DNA from 3 places in the Pseudomonas sp. SL4(2022) genome. Region 3 is predicted to be linked to each of the others. Evidence: predicted binding sites of a transcription regulator. Region 3 holds the regulator's gene; each other region holds the start of a gene.
The links. The regulator FliA, encoded in region 3, starts transcription of late flagellar genes. The targets are predictions, from matches to a motif close to CTAAAGTTTNNNNNNNNNNNGCCGNTAA.
Positions count from the first base shown of each region.

Region 1 (6,249 bases), 870 kb from region 3:
AGGTAGTGGTAACGCGAGTGGCCAATGACATCCAGTAGCCAGATAAAGCGTCCTGCCCAGCCGCCACCCTCATCGTCGTAGACCACATAGACCGCGTCCGCAGTGTGCCCCAGTTCGCTGAACAGGTGTTCCAGTTGTGCGCAATCAGGTTGCAGGCCCGGCGCTGGTGGCTGTCCAAATTGGGTGCGCTTGGGGTCGACAAAGCGCGCGCCGGGGATATGGCCGGTGGCATAACGCGTAGGACTGGTCAGGTCGACCAAGATCATCCCGGGGGTGTTCAGGCGGCTGGCCAGTTGGGCCGGCTCGATCAACAGGGGCAACTCAGCGAAGGCATTCATGCCGGGCCTCTTTGCAGGTATCAAAGGGGCTGATTGTAACGGAAGCTTATCGCCCGCGGCTGGCAAAGGTGTTCAGTGCCCGCTCAATGCATTGCACGGTTTTACTGAAACCCTGCACGCTGGTATCGCTGAAGGCGTTGCCACCCTGGTCGGCGAAGATCAGCATGACCACCCGGTTGTTATTGGCCAGCGAGCGAATCAGCAGATGCTCACTGGGGAACAGGCTCTTGAGCGTGCCAGGCAGCGTGGCTGAGAACTGGGCAATGTTGCCCGGGCCTAGGCGCAGTTGCGCCGGCGTGCTGAGCAGGCGGCGCAGCAGTTGGCTTTGCTGCGGGTCAAGGCTGAGGCTGTCGGCCGATTTGTCCAGGCCGGTGTGCTGCTGGGTCATCAGGCGGGTGTGATTACGGTCTGCGAGGAGAATCAATACGCGCTGCATGCCACAGGCTTGCAGTGCTTGGTTGGCGCAGGCCGTTAGTTGCAGGACGTTGCTGAAGGCGCTGGGCTGCGCGAGAAGCTGGCCACATTGCTGGCGCCACGCACTGAGCTCGACAGGTTTGGGCGGTTCGGCGGGGGGCTGCAGGTGGCGCGCTTGCCATGGCCACAGCAGTGATTCGGCCGGGTGCCAGAGGTCATTGTCATAAAGCTGCTGAGCGCTACTGGCAGCATGCTGGTGAATTTGCTGCTGCACGCTGTCCAGCGGCAGCTGCAGGAATAGGCCAGTGAGCCGCTGCCAGCGCAGGGTATGCAGGCTGTTCCAGGCGAAGTGCGCGGAGATGGCTAGGCAATTGGCCAGCAAAATACTGTTGGCCGGTTGGGTCAACCAGCGGCGCAGATTGCTGTCTTCATCCAGGCATTGCTGTTGTTGCAGTGGGTGCTCATTGTGGTGTGCGATGTGCAGTGCCTTGACCAGCAGGCGCCGATCATTGACGAGCAGCCGATAGCCTAGGGTTACCCACTCGGGCAGGCGCCAGTGTTCGCTGAGCGCTAGGCACAGCGTTAGCAACGGTACGCCGAGCAACTCCTGTTCCACTTTGCATGCCGCTTCTCCCTTGAGTAACACGCGCTGTTCCCAGGCATCGAATAACTCCGGATGAGCGCACAGCAGGGCCCAGACCGGGGCAAGAAATAGTTGGCTGCCCCAGTTTACCTCCTGCCAAAGACGCGCCAGGCGTCCGGCGAACAAACCGTTGGCCTGTTGGCTGGCATGTTGGCTGATGAGCAATATCTGCCTGTACGGCTTGCTCAACTCCTGTTCCGGCAGGCTCGGTATGCGCTTGAGCAATGCTTCCGTACGGCTCAGGCCGAGTCGGCTGATGGCAGCTTCAAGGCTGTCTGTTTGCTCATTGAGTCCACCGTTCTTGCTGTTGGCCTCGCGCAGCACGCTGAGCGCCAGTGCCGGGCAGCTTTGCATCAGCTCGGCCAGTTCGCGTCGTGACCGATTGCTGTCAGCCAGTGCCTGGCGCAGCAACTGCAAGCTTGTGCTGGACGCAGGTAATAGTTGCTCGTCCAGCTGCTTGAGCCAGTCTTTCAATGTACGCGGGTAGTGAGCTGGTTTGGGCATGGGTTGAGACAAACTGGCTTTTGACCTTAACTGGCTATAGTCTCGCGCAAAACTTCCGATAAATAGAAGGGTTGTTTTGCTCCGTCCCTTTCTGACCTCTGTGGCTAGTCTCTTTTTATGGCAAAAATCATCGGCATCATTGTTGTATTCGCCTGCGTATTGGGCGGCTTCATCCTGTCGGGTGGCCAGTTTATGGCGTTGGTTCACCCCTATGAAATCCTGATTATTGGTGGTGCCGCGTTGGGGGCGTTTTTGCAGGCCAACCCCGGTAGTGCCTTTATGCATGTGTTCAAGAAGTCGTTGAGCATGTTCAGCTCGCGCTTCACGCATGCCTATTACCTTGACGTGCTCAAGTTGCTTTATGAGATTCTCAATAAAAGTCGTCGTGAAGGCATGATGGCCATCGAGGCTGACGTCGAAGACCCTGCCGCAAGCCCGATTTTCAGTAAGTACCCCGGCATCCTCAAAGACCAGCAGATGACCTCGTTCATCTGTGATTACCTGCGCATCATGTCCTCCGGCAACATGGCCCCGCACGAGCTAGAAGGCTTGTTCGATATGGAAATTGCCAGCCTTAAGGAAGAAGTTGAACACCCTGCGCATGCTGTCGCAAAAGTAGCTGACGGTATGCCAGCCATGGGTATCGTGGCGGCGGTGCTGGGTATCGTAATTACCATGTCGATTCTTGCGGAGGCGGATAACGCAGAAATTGGCCAGAAGGTGGGTACTGCACTGGTGGGTACCTTTTTCGGAATCTTGGCGTCCTATGGCTTTTTCGGCCCCTTAGCGGCGGCCTTGGAGCATGACGCCAAGGAAGAGCTGAATGTGTATGAGGCGATCAAGGCCGGTTTGGTGGCTTCGGCGTCCGGTATGCCGCCATCGCTGGCTGTCGAGTTTTCCCGTAAGGTGCTATTCCCGGCACATCGTCCAAGCTTCAGTGAGCTTGAGCAGGCTATGCGTGGGGGCTAAGGCATAGCATGGAAAACAATCAACCGATTATCGTCAAAAGGGTCAAAAAGACTGCCGGTGGTCACCATGGCGGTGCCTGGAAGATTGCCTTTGCCGACTTTGCCACGGCCATGATGGCGTTCTTTTTGGTGATGTGGTTGATGACGGTGGCTACACCCGAGCAGAAGAAGCTGATTTCCGGGTACTTTCAGGACCCCGTGGGGTTTTCCGAGAGTGCCAGTCCATATGTGATTGATCTGGGTGGCTCTCCGACGCCGGCGCCTGATCGTACCCTCAACCCCGAACCCAAGGAAGAGGCCACACCCAGCGAGGAAAGTGATCAGGCCGATATCAGCAAGGAGCAGGCGGAATCTGTCGCTGAAGAGGTTGAGCGGGAGCGTCTTGAATTGTTGCTGCAGGAGTTGCAGAACAAGGTTGAGGAAAACCCCCAGTTGCAGAACTTCAAGGATCAAATTCTTTTCGAGATTACTCAGGACGGTCTGCGTATCCAGATCATGGATGCCGAGAACAGGCCAATGTTTGCCTCTGGCAGTGCGCGCCTGCAGCCATATTTTGAAGACATTCTGCTGGCCATGACTGACACCATTGCGGCAGTGCCGAACAAGATCAGTGTCAGTGGCCATACCGATGCGGCGCCTTTTGTCGGCCGCGGTGGCTATGGCAATTGGGAGCTGTCAGCTGATCGGGCCAATGCCGCACGGCGCGTGCTGGTCGCTGGCGGCTATGATGATGAACAGGTGGCGAGGGTGGTGGGTTATTCGTCATCGGCGTTGTTTGACCGGGAGAATTCGTTGAATCCGGTTAATCGTCGTATCGACATTGTGGTTTTGACCAAAAAAGCTCAGCGGGCTATCGAGGGTGAGCAGGGTGATACGGCTGCTGATAAGCCTGCGGGTGCCGAGGCGCCTGCTGCCGCACCCGCGGCAACGTCGGCAACGCCTGGTGCAGCAGAGGTTCCTTTGCCTGATGCGGCGCTACGCGAACGGCTGAATATCTTCGAAGACGGCGTATTGCAGTTTGATCAGCCCGCTGAATAACCGATGTGTGTACGCGCAAAGGCCGCGACAGTTCGCGGCCTTTTTTGTTGATGGCCTGCGGGCCGTTGCGGCGCGACGATTTAAAATCGCTCCCGGCGATTCTTTTCAGTACTCGGCTTCCGGCAGGCTGGCCAGGATATGCCGGTAGCTGGCCATGCGCTGCGGGTGCAAGCGGCCCTCTTCGAGGGCTTTTAGCAGGGCGCAGCCCGGTTCACGGTCGTGTTTGCAGTCGCGGAAGCGGCATTGGCCGATCAGGTCATGAAACTCGATAAAGCCCGCTTCGACGTCATTACGGCTGACGTGCACCAGGCCAAATTCGCGAATCCCAGGGGAGTCGATCAGTTCGCCGCCGCCGGGGAAGTGGAACAACCGCGCGGTGGTGGTGGTGTGGGTGCCTTTGCCGGTCAGTTCGGAGAGCGGGCCTACGCGGGTATCGACTTCCGGCAACAGGCTGTTGACCAGCGACGACTTGCCCACCCCGGACTGCCCGACGAAGACGCTGACATGGCCATCGAGTTGCTGTTGCAGCTGTTGCATGCCGTCGCCGCCGTGGGCGGACACTTCCAGCAGCGGATAACCGAGCTCGCGGTACACGCCAAGCATGCGGTTGAGTGCCACGGCATTCTGCTCATCCAGCAGGTCGGTCTTGTTCAGCAGCAGCAGCGGGCGAATGCCGGCGTGCTCGGCCGCGACTAGATAGCGGTCGATCAGGTTGGCGTGGGGCTCGGGCAGCGGGGCGAAGACGATCACGATCAGGTCGACGTTGGCGGCCACCGGCTTGAGCTGGCCACGGGTGTCCGGGCGACAGAGTTCGGTGCTGCGCGGCAATTGCGCGACAATCACGCCAATGCCCTGGTTGCCGGCGCGCCACACCACCTGATCACCGGTGACCATGGTTGGCAAGTTGGCGCGCAGGTGGCAACGGAATACCTGGCCGGCCAGTTCGCCATCCAGGGCTTCTACTTCGACCTGTACGCCGAAGTGCGCGATGACCAGGCCGGTCTGTTCCGGGCCGAGGTCGCCGCCTTCAAGAATCTGTACAGCCTGCGACTCGCGCTTGGCGGCGCGGGCGGCACGCTCGCCCTGGATTTTTTCGATACGCCAGTTTTGCCGGCGGTTGAGTTGGCGTTTGGCCATGGGGCTTCCGAGAGTTGAATTGCGCAATAAACGGTCGCGAGTCTAGCACGGGCTGCCTATTGAGCTGCTGGCGCAGCTAAACTGCGGCGCATCATCGCTCGGACGCTTGAGGAGTCTGCATGCTGCGTGTTGTCCGCCACTATCCGGCACTGCTGGCGTTATCTGCTCAGGTGGGCGCCACACTGTTGGTGGGCCTGGCGCTTTACCTGGCGGTGCAGCTGGTGCCCTGGCGGCCAACCTGGCTGGCCGTCGGCCTGAGCCAGGGGCTGATTGCCGCCGTGCTGGCACGTTACCTGGGGTTGTCGCGCTGGTGGTGTGGGCTGAATCTGCTGTTTGTGCCAGCGTTGCTGCTGGCCAATGGTGCGCCACTGCCATCTTGGGTGTTTCTCGGGGCGTTCGTGCTGGTGCTGCTGTTTAACTGGAACAGCTTTGGCGAGCGGGTGCCGTTGTACCTGACTGGTTCCGGCACGTGCCGCCAGTTGGGGGCGTTGCTAAGTGAGCAGCTGCCGTCGTTTCGCTTTGTCGACCTGGGTTGCGGGCCGGGGGGCATGCTGTTGAGCCTGGCTCGGCAGTTCCCGCAGGCACAGTTTGTCGGGGTCGAGACCGCGCCGCTGTCCTTTGTCATTGCCTGGATGCGCGCCTTGCCGCTGCGCAATTGCCAGATTCGCTATGAAAACCTCTGGCGTACTGATCTTGCGCTATTTGATGTGGTGTATTGCTTCCTCTCACCTGCGCCAATGCCCGAGCTGTGGGCCAAGGCCTGCGCGCAGATGCCGCCCGGCAGCCTGCTGATCAGCAATACCTTCGAGGTGCCGGGGCAGCCGGCGAACCAGCAGATTGAGTTGTATGACTGGCGGCAGTCCCGCCTGCTGTTGTGGCGTATGCGTGGCGCGGTTTGAGCGCAATGCTGTCAGTCGGGCGCAGTAGTTTTTCGGCGGCCTGTTAGACTGTCGGCCTTAGTTGAGGAGCCGTGCATGCAGAACGCCAATAACCTGATCTGGATCGACCTGGAAATGACCGGTCTGGAGCCTGAAACAGACGTCATCATCGAGATGGCCACCATCGTGACCGACAGTGATCTGAACATCCTGGCCGAGGGGCCGGTGATTGCTGTGCACCAGCATGATGAGCTGCTTGCCGGTATGGACGAATGGAACACCCGCACTCATGGGCAGAGCGGCCTGACCCAGCGTGTGCGCGAAAGCAT
Region 1 covers NZ_CP113060.1:2,374,632-2,380,880, forward strand. The annotation lists gene OU997_RS11205 (rhodanese-like domain-containing protein) at 1-338, opposite strand, end outside; gene OU997_RS11210 (HDOD domain-containing protein) at 385-1,899, opposite strand; gene motA (flagellar motor stator protein MotA) at 2,017-2,868, shown strand; gene motB (flagellar motor protein MotB) at 2,877-3,905, shown strand; gene rsgA (small ribosomal subunit biogenesis GTPase RsgA) at 4,011-5,042, opposite strand; gene OU997_RS11230 (class I SAM-dependent methyltransferase) at 5,162-5,941, shown strand; gene orn (oligoribonuclease) at 6,017-6,249, shown strand, end outside.
Region 1: motA (flagellar motor stator protein MotA) is a predicted target of FliA. The motif match lies at 1,934-1,961, and genes of this name have one in related genera.

Region 2 (6,249 bases), 1.1 Mb from region 3:
TGGCGCCAGGCTGCCAGCAATGGGCAACTGCACGGCCTGCATAAACTGATCAAGGAACGCTTGCGCAAGGATCGTAAACGCCTGGCACAGGCTCTGCTTGACCCCGCCCATGACCGTCATCGCCTGCGCTTGTTGGTCAAGCGTCTGCGTTATGCCGCCGAGGCCTATCCAGCGTTGGCCGATATGCCTGGGCGTATGCGCTTGCAGCTAAAGCAGGTGCAGTCAGCGCTGGGTGATTGGCACGACCACTGGCAGTGGTTACAACGTGCCGAAGCGGAGGTGGATCTGCAGCCTTGCGTGCTTGCTTGGCGTGACGCTATGCAGAGTGCCGAGCAGCAAGCCAGTCTGGCCTTGCAAGGATTGACCGCAGGGTTTGTTCACGCCAGCAGCTGAGTTGGCTGAAGAGTCGTTATACATTCGGCTTGTTTGGCCGAAATGTCGTGTCATTCATCGCTGCCTTTACCCTAAGATCATCCGCATCTTCAGATTTCGAGGTGGTTATGGGTTTTTCCGAGTTACTTCAGGCCGTGCGCGACAACCCGCAGGCGGTGTTGATTCCCGCGCAGTGGGGACAGGGTCGCGCCAGCTTTGGTGGCCTGGTGGCTGCGCTGGTGTATGAAGCCATGCGCGCCCAGGTGTCGAGCGGGCGACCGCTGCGCTCCCTGGCCATGACCTTTGTGGGCCCGGCGGCGCCGGATGTGCCGGTGCGTTTTGAAGTGGACGTGCTGCGCGAAGGCAAGGCCGTCAGTCAGGTGCTCGGCCGGGCGATACAGGATGGTCAGGTGGTGACCATCGTGCAGGGCAGTTTCGGCGCCGGGCGTGAGTCGCACATCGCGGTCGCAGCTGAGCCGGCACCGCAGGCCACGGCCGTGGAGGCCTGCCAGGAGTTACCTTATATCCCCAACGTCACCCCTGAATTCACCCGTTACCTGGCCATGCGCTGGGCCTTCGGTGGCGTGCCGTTCAGCGGCAATACATCGCGGGACATGGGCGGTTGGGTACGTTTGCGTGATCAGGCGGCGGTTGAACCTGTCAGTGAGGCTCACCTGCTCGCCCTGGTCGATGCCTGGCCGCCCGCCGTGTTGCCGCACCTGAGTGCGCCAGCGCCTGGCAGCACGTTGACCTGGACCATTGAGTTCGTGCAGCCCATGAGTGCGTTGACGACGCAGGACTGGTGCCTCTACCGCGCGCACATCGAGCATGCCCGTGATGGGTACGGCCACGTGGCGGCAGCAATGTGGACGGCCAATGGTGAGTTGCTGGCCATCAGCCGGCAGACGGTGGCGGTGTTCGGTTAAGCGCCGGTTACTGCCGTTGCAGCAGTGTGCAGCACGGCAATAGCTGCTTGGTCCTCTACAGCTTGAGTTGGCGGATAGCCTTGTTCAGTTCGCCGGCCAGGTTGGCCAGGTTGGCGCTGGTCAGCGCCGACTCGCCGGTCTGTCCGACGGTTTGCTCGGTGACATCGCGGATGCGGATCACCGCGCGGTTCATCTCTTCAGCTACTTGGCTTTGCTGTTCGGCCGCCACGGCGATCTGCGTGTTGCTTTCACGCATATGCGCCACGGATTCGGTGATGGCTGCCAGCGCCTGACCCGCTTCATCCGCCTGCTTGACACATTCATCGGCCTTGATCGAGCTGTCCTGCATAAAGTCCACAGCATCGCGTGTGCCGCTTTGCAGGGTATTGATCATCTGGGTGATGAGGTCAGTGGAGTCCTGTACACGCTTGGCCAGGTTGCGCACTTCATCCGCTACCACGGCAAAACCTCGGCCCATTTCACCGGCGCGGGCGGCTTCAATGGCCGCGTTGAGGGCGAGCAGGTTGGTCTGTTCGGCAATTCCATGAATCTCGCTGACCACACCACCAATCTTCTGGCTGTCGGCGGCCAGTTGCTCGATCATCTGCGCGGTCTCTTGCACACCGCTGGACAGGCCGGAAATTGACTGCGTGACTCGATTGACCACCTGTTGGCCGCTGCGTGCCAGTTGTTCGGCATTCTGGGACTGATCGCGGGTGTCGGCAGCATGTTCGGCAATGTGGTGCACCGTGGCGGACATCTCGTTGATCGCGGTGGCCGCCTGTTCGGTTTCACTCTGCTGATCAAGCATGCCCTGGCGTACGTCACGCATGCTGCTGGCCATGCGCTCGGCGCCTTCATCCAGCTGCGCTGCCGATTGTGCGACGATGCCGACAACTCGCTGGTAGCCAGCTTGCATGGCATTGAAGGCACTGGCCATCTGGCCCACCTCATCGCGGCTGTCGAGGGGGACGCGGGCGCTGAGATCGCCGCTTTTCTCCACTTGCAGCATGACATCCTTGAGGGTGTTGAGGTGGCTTAGCAGGAAGCGGATTAGCAACTGTGAGGCGGCCAGGAGCAGCAGCATCAGTAGGGCAACCACCAGCGCATAGCTGGGCGCACGGTCAAGGAATATGTCGGTCGGGCTTGGCGCTGTGGCGGTGACAGCCAGGCGCTGACCGTCCTGGCGGGTGATGACCTCGGCACCGATCAACCCTTCGCTGCCATTGAGCTCGACCCAGCCGCGAGCATTGGCCAGAGCGCTGCCTTGGTTGTCCGGTAGGCGCGGCGTTTGCCCATTGGTCAGTTTCAGCAGGTTATTAGCGCTGGGCAAGGCTTGCTCTGCCGGCCACAGGCTCAGTAGGCGGGCTTGCTGCTGGGCGGCAAGCTTGGCTGCGTCCAGATGGGTTTGATGTTCCAGATGGAGGGCATACAGCACCAGCAGCAGCGTAGTGAAGAAGGCTACCGCGTTGACGGCCCAGAATTTGTACTTCAGGGAAAGATCGCTAATCCAGTGACTCATGCACATCTCTTCCTTGTGGAGGTTGGCTGCTTACTCGCAGGGCGTTATGGGATGTTCGGTATGCAATGGACGGCACAGTCTGTATCGGCGAAGTCCCTGTCGGGTTTAGGCCGATGGCAATAAAAGCATTTGCCACCGTGCCACCAGTATCGGGTAAAACCTGCGCAGGCCTATTGACCCTTATCAACCGCGGGCTCAGGTGTGTGGCTGGCTATTGCCGGGTGCAGGCAATTGGAAAAACGCCTGCGCCGCAGCGCTGGTATGGGCCGCCAAAATCTGTTCGGTTTCACCGCGGTGCAATGCGACTTCACGCAGCACCTCTACCAGAAAAGCCGGCTCATTGCGGCCGTTCTTCGGTTTCGGCCGAAGGCTGCGGGGCAGCAGGAACGGCGCATCACTTTCCAGCATCAGGCGGCCACGGGGTATTTCCTTGACCAGTGGGTGCAGGTGGCTGCCACGGCGCTCGTCACAGATCCAGCCGGTGATGCCGATATGCAGGTCCATATCCAGGTAGTTGAACAACGCGCGTTTCTCCCCGGTAAAGCAGTGCACCACGGCAGCCGGTAGCTGATCGCGGTAGTGACGCAGGATCGCCAGCAGGCGCTCGTCAGCATCGCGCTCATGCAGAAACACGGGCAGCTGCAACTCCACGGCCAGGGCCAGTTGTTGCTCCAGCACCTGCTCCTGCTGTGGCCTGGGGGAAAAGTCACGGTTGAAGTCCAGGCCGCATTCGCCCACGGCGCGAACTCGGACATCGTCCAGCAGAGCCTTGAGTTCGGCAGAGCTGTCACTGTTCCAGCTGCTGGCATCGTGAGGGTGGACACCGGCGGTACTGAACAAATGTGTGCCGCTGCTATCCAATTGCCGGCACAGTTCCAAGGCATGGCGGCTTTCGTCGAGGCGGGTACCGGTCAGCAGCATTTGCTGGACGCCTGCGGCATAGGCCCGAGTGAGGAGGGCTTCGCGTTGCTCGGCAAAGCTGGGGTGGGTCAGATTGACGCCGATGTCGATGAGTTGCATGGTGCTACCTGCTGAATTGACCGGGCAGCATAGCAGAGCTTTTTTGTCTATTTAAAAGGTCAATAAATACAAATAGTTATCCTGTTTATGTGATGTTTTGTGTGACAACTGGCTGGCGTCCATGGGTGGGCTGTGCGAACCTCCGCGCCCCGCGCGAGCGGCCAGTCATGTGTTAGCCGACAGGCGTGTTGCTGATCTGTCGAGCATTTTTCCCTGGAGCCCAGATGCTGCGAGTGTTGCTCACCTGCTGCCTGTTGCTGCTGTCCTGTACAGCGGTAGCACGTGTGGCTGGGCCGCTGGAAGTCGAGCAGCCCAAGGCTGCCCGAGACTTGGCGAGCATTCGTAGCAGTGGTGAACTGCGTGTGCTGGTCAATCAGAGCCGCAACAGCTCGGGGGAAGTCAAAGGCCAGAGTATCGGCGTTGAGTACCACCGTTTGCGAGCCTTTGAGCAGTACCTCAATCGCAACGCGCGCGATGACCGTAGCCTCAAATTGAAGCTTATCCCGCGAGCCAAGGATCAGTTGCTGGCGGCTCTGCAGCGCGGTGAGGGCGATCTGGTGGCCCCCGGAGAGCTGCTTAATATGCCGCGTGGCAGTAAGCTCAGCGCCAGTGCTGCAATACGCCAGGATGTGCCGCTGATCATCGTGGCTCGCCAGGGGAATCGGCGATACCAGAATCTTGAACAGCTCTCCGGGCGCAGCCTGGCATTACCTGCGGGTAGTGTGGCTGCCGAAGCGATTCGGCTGCTTAATCAGAAGTTGATTGATAAGAAGCGCTCGCCCATTGTCATCGAATGGGTCGACCCGAGCCTTGCCGTCGAAGATGTACTGGAGATGGTGCAGGCAGGAATTTTCGCGGTAACAGCGGTCGAGCAGCCGATTGCCGAGCGTTGGGCCAAGGTGATGCCCAAGCTGCGCCTGGATCGTCATCTGCAGCTATCCAAGGACGGTGACATGCGCTGGTATGTGCGGCGAGATACGCCAATGCTCGGCGCCAGCATTGATCGCTTTCTCAAGGGGTACAAAGATCCTGCGGATCTGGATGCCGTGTTCCAGCGCGTTTACCGTCGTCTGTACAAGGTGCATTACCCGCTTGGGCGTACCGAGCGCCAGCGCCTGGAGAAAGTTCGTCCAGTCTTGCAACGCTACGCCTCCCAGCATGATTTTGACTGGCTGGCCCTGGCAGCACTGGCCTTTAAGGAGTCGACCCTCAATCCAGCCGCGCGGGGGGCAAGTGGTGCCACCGGCCTGATGCAGATCACCCCAGTGGCCGCCCGCAGCGTTGGGGTGAGCAATATCAGTGCGCTGGATAATAACGTGCAGGCCAGCGCGAAGTACCTGGCGATGATTCGCCGCAACTACTTCAACAGCCCGCAACTCAATGAGCGCGAGCGCATGGCATTTATTCTGGCCGGCTACAACCTGGGGCCGCAGCGGGTTCAGGGGCTGCGTGCTGAAGCGCGCCGACGCGGCCTGAATCCCAATCAGTGGTTTTTCCAGGTGGAGCGGGTGGCCATGGAGCAGATGGGTATGGGGGTCGTCAGCTATGTGAATAGTGTGAATAAGTACTACCTGGCGTATGACCGTGAGCGTTATCTACTGGAGCCTTGATGCAGCTCAGTGAATAATTAATCTATTTATTAGATTGTTTATAGCAATTTTATTCGCTTTAAGTATTCGATTTTTAGTTTAGTCTGCACCCCATCAACTTCTCACTACAGGACTGCTGCACATGAACGCTCTGATCAAAACCGTTGTTGCAACTCAAGCAGGCTATGGCCTAACTGTCCTGCGTATCATCGCTGGCATCACCTTTGCCGCTCACGGTGCACAAAAGTTGTTTGGCTGGTTTGGTGGGTATGGCCTGGAAGGCGTGGCTCAGTGGATGGAAAGTATCGGTCTGGCACCGGGTTACCTGATGGCCCTGATGGCCGGTAGCGCCGAGTTCTTTGGCGGCTTGGCCTTGATCATTGGCCTGCTGGCGCGCCCAGCTGCTGCGGTACTGGCGCTGACCATGGTGGTGGCGATTGCTACTGTGCATTTGGCCAATGGCTTCTTTATGAGCAATAACGGCTACGAGTTTGCCCTGGCTCTGCTGGCAATCAGTATTGCGGTGATGATCGAGGGGGCTGGCAAGCTGTCACTGGACAAGCGCATCGCCGGTTAAGCGAAGCCTGCGTAAACTGCGGAAAGCCCACTTCGGTGGGCTTTTTGCATTTTAGGGTTGTGCTTTGTTCTGTGTCGCCAACTGTTCAGCGGCTTCCAGGCGCAATCGTTCGCGTTCATCGAAGTTTTCTGCTGCCAGTTGGGCAATCGCTGCGCGCTTATCGCTGGTACTCAGGCCAGGGTTGTTTTCGATTGCGGCCTTGTCGATGCGGTATTGAGCAATCCGCTTCTTCCAGGTCTGTCG
Region 2 covers NZ_CP113060.1:4,334,931-4,341,179, reverse strand. The annotation lists gene OU997_RS20360 (CHAD domain-containing protein) at 1-393, shown strand, start outside; gene OU997_RS20355 (acyl-CoA thioesterase) at 501-1,298, shown strand; gene OU997_RS20350 (methyl-accepting chemotaxis protein) at 1,354-2,820, opposite strand; gene OU997_RS20345 (TatD family hydrolase) at 3,016-3,840, opposite strand; gene OU997_RS20340 (transglycosylase SLT domain-containing protein) at 4,065-5,450, shown strand; gene OU997_RS20335 (DoxX family protein) at 5,572-6,006, shown strand; gene OU997_RS20330 (lipase secretion chaperone) at 6,058-6,249, opposite strand, start outside.
Region 2: OU997_RS20350 (methyl-accepting chemotaxis protein) is a predicted target of FliA. The motif match lies at 2,902-2,929, and genes of this name have one in related genera.

Region 3 (6,249 bases):
CGGGGGCGCAGCTTTATCTGCCACGGGTGCAGCGGGCGCAGAAGCTTTGGCTGTTTCAACCTTGGGGGCAGGCTTAGCTGCGGGCTTGGCAGCCACAACTGCAGGCTTCACGGGCTCTGCAGCTTTAGGCTCCGGCGCAGCGGCTACAGGTTTAATCGCTTCAGGCTCGACAAACTTGCCCTTACCGTGAAGCTGATCCAACAGTGCCTCAAATTCATCGTCAGTAATGTCTTCGCCAGGAACCTCGGACACCTGGGCAACCTTGGGGGCCGGTGTGTCTTCGACCGGAGCAGGTGGGACAAACTGACCCTTACCGTGTAATTGATCGAGCAGCGACTCAAACTCATCATCGGTAATTTCATCACTACTGGTGGCTGCTGCCGGCGCTGCAGAGGCCGGCACGGCGGCTGGAACATTTGCTTCAGCGACGAATTGACCCTTGCCATGCAGTTGATCGAGCAGTGACTCGAACTCATCATCGGTGATTTCGTCACTGCTGGCTGTTTCGGGCGTAACGGTGTCGACGCTGCCGCCATCAAGAGCGCCCAACAGCTGCTCGAACTCACTGTCAGTGATATCAGAACCTGCACTTGCGGCCTCTGCAACCGCTACTTCCTCAACGACCTCAATTGCTTCTGCGGCCGGTTCGACTAAAGGTTCCTCGCCGGCAACCTCTTCAGAACCTGCCGGCTCCGCTAGACGAGACAACGCTGCGAGTAACTCGGGAGATGCGGGTGTCAGCTCCGTCCGCTCACGCACTTCAGTGAACATGCCGTTGACCGCATCAAGAGCTTCCAGCACTACGTCCATCAATGCCGAATCAACACGCCGCTCACCCTTACGAAGGATGTCGAAAACGTTTTCTGCGATATGGCAACATTCAACCAGCTCGTTGAGCTGGAGAAAACCGGCACCACCTTTGACGGTATGAAACCCGCGAAAAATAGCGTTGAGCAGATTCATGTCGTCCGGGCGACTTTCCAGCTCTACGAGCTGTTCGGACAGTAATTCAAGAATCTCGCCGGCCTCTACCAGGAAGTCCTGGAGGATTTCTTCATCGGCGCCGAAGCTCATATAGACGTGCTCCTAAAATCCCAGGCTGGAAAGCAGATCGTCAACATCATCCTGATTCGATGCGACGTCTTCACGCTTATCGGCATGAATCTGCGGACCTTCACCACGAGAAGGCTCTTTTTGTTCTTCTCGCTCGGCACGGAGCAATTCGTGGTTATGCTCAATACCGGCAATCTGATCGACTGAACTGGCCATAATCACCAGTTTCAACAGATTACTTTCAACCTCGGTCACCAACTGGGTAACCCGCTTGATTACCTGACCTGTCAGGTCTTGGAAGTCTTGCGCCAGAAGAATGTCGTTCAAATGCGAAGACAGCTTGGCCCCGTCTCGCTCGCTACGCGCAAGAAACAACTCAACTCGCTTGGCCAACTCTCGAAAACCATCAGCACTCATTTCGCGGCGCATGAAACGCCCCCAGTCGGTGCTCAAATTGTGCGCCTCATCAGCCAGATCATTCACCAGCGGAGCGCTCTGCTCGACCAAATCCATGGTGCGATTGGCCGCTTTTTCGGTCATCGTCACAACATAGTTAAGACGCTCAGTTGCATCAGTAATTTGAGAGATTTCGGTTGCATGAGGTACGCGTGGGTCAAGCTGAAAATTCACAATGGCATTGTGTAGCTCACGGGTCAGTTTGCCGACTTCGTGATACAAGCCGCGGTCACGCGCTTTGTTGAGCTCATGTATCAGCTGTACCGCTTCACCAAAATTGCCCTGTTCCAGGCTGTCTACCAATTGGCGAGCGTTGTATTTCAGGGTTGACTCAAGGTCACCGTGAACGGAATCTTTATGTTCCATAGCACCCTCGTGGCAGACATCAGCCGTTGACTCGCTCAAAAATCTTTTCGATCTTTTCTTTCAGAACCTGCGCAGTAAACGGCTTAACCACATAGCCATTTACTCCAGCCTGAGCTGCCTCAATGATCTGATCGCGCTTAGCTTCAGCAGTCACCATCAACACGGGCAGTGTTTTCAGGCGATCATCCGCACGTACGGCGCGCAGTAGATCAATTCCCGTCATGCCGGGCATGTTCCAGTCAGTCACCAAAAAGTCGAAGCTGCCGCTCTGCAACATCGGCAGAGCAGTAGTGCCATCGTCAGCCTCTGCGGTATTGGTGAACCCCAAATCACGCAGGAGGTTCTTGATGATCCGTCGCATCGTTGAAAAGTCATCAACGATGAGGATTTTCATGTTCTTGTCCAAGTCGACCTCCGTACAGTCCCAAACGCACCCAGCACTCTGTGCGCGTCTTTAATCGTGAAACCGGCCCAGCGTTAGCAAATTCAACTCAATGTGCGCGCCAATCAGCCAGTCGAGCACGCAAACGAGCAGCACACTGACTGTGTAGTTGGCTTACACGAGATTCGCTAACCCCCAGTACTTCGCCGATTTCCTTAAGATTTAATTCTTCATCGTAATATAGCGCTAACACCAGGCGTTCGCGCTCCGGCAGATTGGCAATAGCATCAGCCAAAGCTGCTTGAAAGCGTTGATCTTCCAGATCACGAGAAGGCTCAAGACAGTTAATGCTCGCGTCTTCACCTACTCCACTGTGTTCACCATCCAGCAACAGGTCATCAAAACTGAACAAGCGACTACCCAGCGTGTCGCCAAGGATGCCGTAGTAATCTTCGAGACTCAATTGGAGTTCGGCCGCAACCTCTTGATCTTTAGCGTCACGACCCGTTCTGGACTCAATCACGCGAATCGCATCGCTAACCATACGACTGTTGCGATGCACCGAGCGCGGTGCCCAGTCACCTTTACGTACTTCATCAAGCATAGATCCGCGGATGCGGATGCCAGCAAATGTTTCGAAACTGGCACCTTTGCTGGAATCGTATTTTTTTGACGCTTCAAGCAGTCCGATCATCCCGGCCTGGATCAGATCATCAACTTGCACATTGGCCGGTAAGCGTGCCAGCAGATGGTAGGCAATACGCTTGACCAAAGGCGCATAACGCTCGATCAACTGGTGCTGGGAGTCCTGCGCCTGCGCCTTGCTATACATACGAAGTCCAGAGGCTGCTGTCATGTGGCCGTGTCCGCGATCGGTTGGTGCACCAGGCGTTCAACAAAAAACTCTAAATGGCCACGCGGGTTGGCTGGTAAAGGCCAGGCGTCAACTTTCTGAGCTATTGCTTTGAACGCCAACGCACACTTCGAACGCGGGAAGGCTTCATATACCGCACGCTGTTTCTGTACGGCCTTACGGACTGACTCATCATAGGGAACGGCACCAACATACTGCAGAGCCACATCAAGAAAGCGATCAGTCACCTTGGTCAGCTTAGCAAACAGGTTACGACCTTCCTGTGGGCTGTGCGCCATATTGGCCAGTACACGGAAACGATTCATACCGTGGTCACGGTTGAGCAACTTGATCAACGCGTAGGCATCAGTAATCGACGTAGGCTCATCACACACGACCACCAGCACTTCCTGGGCCGCACGAACAAAACTGACTACGCCATCACCGATACCGGCAGCAGTATCAATAATCAGCACATCAAGGTTATCACTGATGTCACTGAAGGCTTGAATCAGCCCAGCATGCTGCATGGGGGACAGCTGCACCATGCTCTGAATACCGGATGCTGCCGGTACGATTCGAATGCCACCCGGCCCCTGCAACAGCACATCACGCAGTTCACACTCACCACTGATAACGTCTTCCAGGGTGCGCTTGGCACTCAAGCCCAGCAACACATCGACGTTAGCCAGGCCCAGGTCAGCGTCCATCAACATTACCCTGCGCCCAAGGTCAGCCAGAGCCAATGCCAGGTTCACCGAGACATTGGTCTTGCCGACGCCACCTTTGCCGCCGGTTACTGCAATCACCTGAACGGGATGCATACCCATATTATCTACACACCTTGTCTAACTTCGACTGGAGCCACTTTAGCCGGTCAGGCCTACCACAAACCGAAAGGAACCTTTTAACTGACACGTCGCGCGGACTGCTGGTAAAGACCGGCAAACATCTCTGCCATTGTATCTTCGCTAGGATCCTGGGTTGCCTGCAGCCCTACGGCACGACTGACCAGCTGATGACTGCGAGGCACCTGTAAATCATCAGGAATTCGTGGCCCATCAGCGAGATAGGCTACCGGTAGACGCTGCGTAATAGCCAGCCCTAATACCTCGCCCAGGCTGGTTGCCTCGTCCGCCTTAGTGACAATACAGCCTGCCAACCCACAGCGCTTATAACTATGGTAGGCGGCTTTCAGCACTTGGCCCTGGCTAGTGGCCGCCATTACCAGATAATTTTTTGCGTTGACGCCGCGGCTGGCCAGTGTTTCCAGTTGCATGCGCAAAGCGGGATCGTTGGCTGGAAGGCCAGCCGTATCAATCAGCACCACGCGCTTGCGTGCCAAAGGCGCCAGAGCCTGGGTCAGTGACTGGCCAGGATCCACCAGGGTCACCGAAACATTAAGAATGCGCCCCAGGGTCTTGAGTTGTTCCTGCGCCCCGATGCGGTAGCTGTCCAGGCTGACCAACGCAATATGCTGCGCGCCGTGCTTGAGGACATAACGCGCGGCCAATTTAGCCAGAGTCGTGGTCTTGCCCATCCCGGCCGGCCCCACCAAAGCGATAACGCCACCCTCATCCATCGGTTCCTGCTTCGGCGTTTTGATCGCATGGGCCAGGTGCGCCAGCAGCATGCGCCAGGCCTGGCGCGGCTCGGCCACGTTGGCAACGCGCTCCAGCAGGACTTTGGACAGTTCGGCTGACAGCCCCATACGCTGCAGGCGACGCCACAGATTAGCCTGTTGCGGGCGACGACTTTGCAACTGGCCCCAGGCAATCGAACCCAACTGAACTTCTATCAACTCACGCAGCCCGTGCAACTCAAAGCGCATGGCATCCAGTGCATGCTGATCAGTCCCGGCGGCGGGCGGTATAGGCGTGCGGGATTTGCGCATAACGGCTGCGAGACTATCGGCAGGCAACTCCAGCTCTGCGCCAAACAACTGGCGATCCTTACCGGCATCTACCTTGGCACGGGTAGTCAGTTCGGCCTGCGCAGTGGCGATTTTCGCCTGAGTCTTGCGCAATTCAGCCTCCAGGGCTGGATTAGGCTGACGCGCTGGCGCTGCCGGCACCTGATAGTCCAGCGCCGCAGTCAGTTCGACACCGCCAGCTACGCGGCGATTGCCAATGATCGAGGCATCGGCACCCAGCTCATCACGCACCAATTTCATGGCAGTGCGCATATCGGCGGCGAAAAAGCGTTTGACCTGCATGGCCTGTGACCTCGGTTAGTTCTGCCCCACCGTCGCAACGATGGTGACCTGCTTGTTGTCCGGAATTTCCTGGTATGCCAGTACATGGATACTCGGAACCGCCAGCCGCGCGAATCGCGAGAGCATCGCCCGGACCGGGCCGGCAACCAGCAGAATCACTGGTTTGCCAAGCATTTCCTGGCGCTGCGCTGCTTCCACTAGGGAACGTTGCAGCTTCTCGGCCATGCCTGGCTCTAGAAGAATGCCATCCTCAGAGCCTTGACCGGCTTTCTGAATACTATTGAGCAATATCTGTTCCAACCTGGGTTCCAAGGTGATGACAGGCAGTTCCAGCTCTAGTCCCACAATGCTTTGCACAATTGCGCGAGACAGTGACACACGCACGGCAGCCACCATCGCGGCGGGATCTTGACTCTTCACGGCCACGTTGGCGATGGCCTCAGCAATGGTCCGGATATCACGTACCGGTACCTGTTCCTGCAACAGAACCTGCAGCACCTTGAGTAAGGTCGACAGGGAAATCATTCCCGGCACCAGTTCCTCAGCCAATTTAGGCGAGGTCTTGGCCAGCAACTGCATCAGTTGCTGCACTTCCTCGTGCCCGAGCAGTTCGTGAGCGTGCTTGTGCAGCACTTGATTGAGGTGAGTGGCAACAACTGTGCTGGCGTCCACCACGGTGTAGCCGAGAGACTGCGCCTGATCTCGTTGGCTGGGGTCGATCCACACCGCTTCCAGGCCAAATGCCGGGTCCTTGGCGGCGATACCATTGAGTGGTCCGAATACCTGACCGGGGTTGATTGCCAGCTCACGGTCCGGATACACCTCGGCCTCGGCCACACTCACGCCCATGAGCGTCAACCGGTAGGCGTTGGGCTGCAAATCCAGGTTGTCGCGAATGTGCACCGAGGGCATGAGAAAACCCAT
Region 3 covers NZ_CP113060.1:3,242,039-3,248,287, reverse strand. The annotation lists gene OU997_RS15345 (chemotaxis protein CheA) at 1-1,074, opposite strand, end outside; gene OU997_RS15340 (protein phosphatase CheZ) at 1,087-1,875, opposite strand; gene OU997_RS15335 (chemotaxis response regulator CheY) at 1,895-2,269, opposite strand; gene fliA (RNA polymerase sigma factor FliA) at 2,367-3,113, opposite strand; gene fleN (flagellar synthesis regulator FleN) at 3,110-3,940, opposite strand; gene flhF (flagellar biosynthesis protein FlhF) at 4,018-5,325, opposite strand; gene flhA (flagellar biosynthesis protein FlhA) at 5,341-6,249, opposite strand, start outside.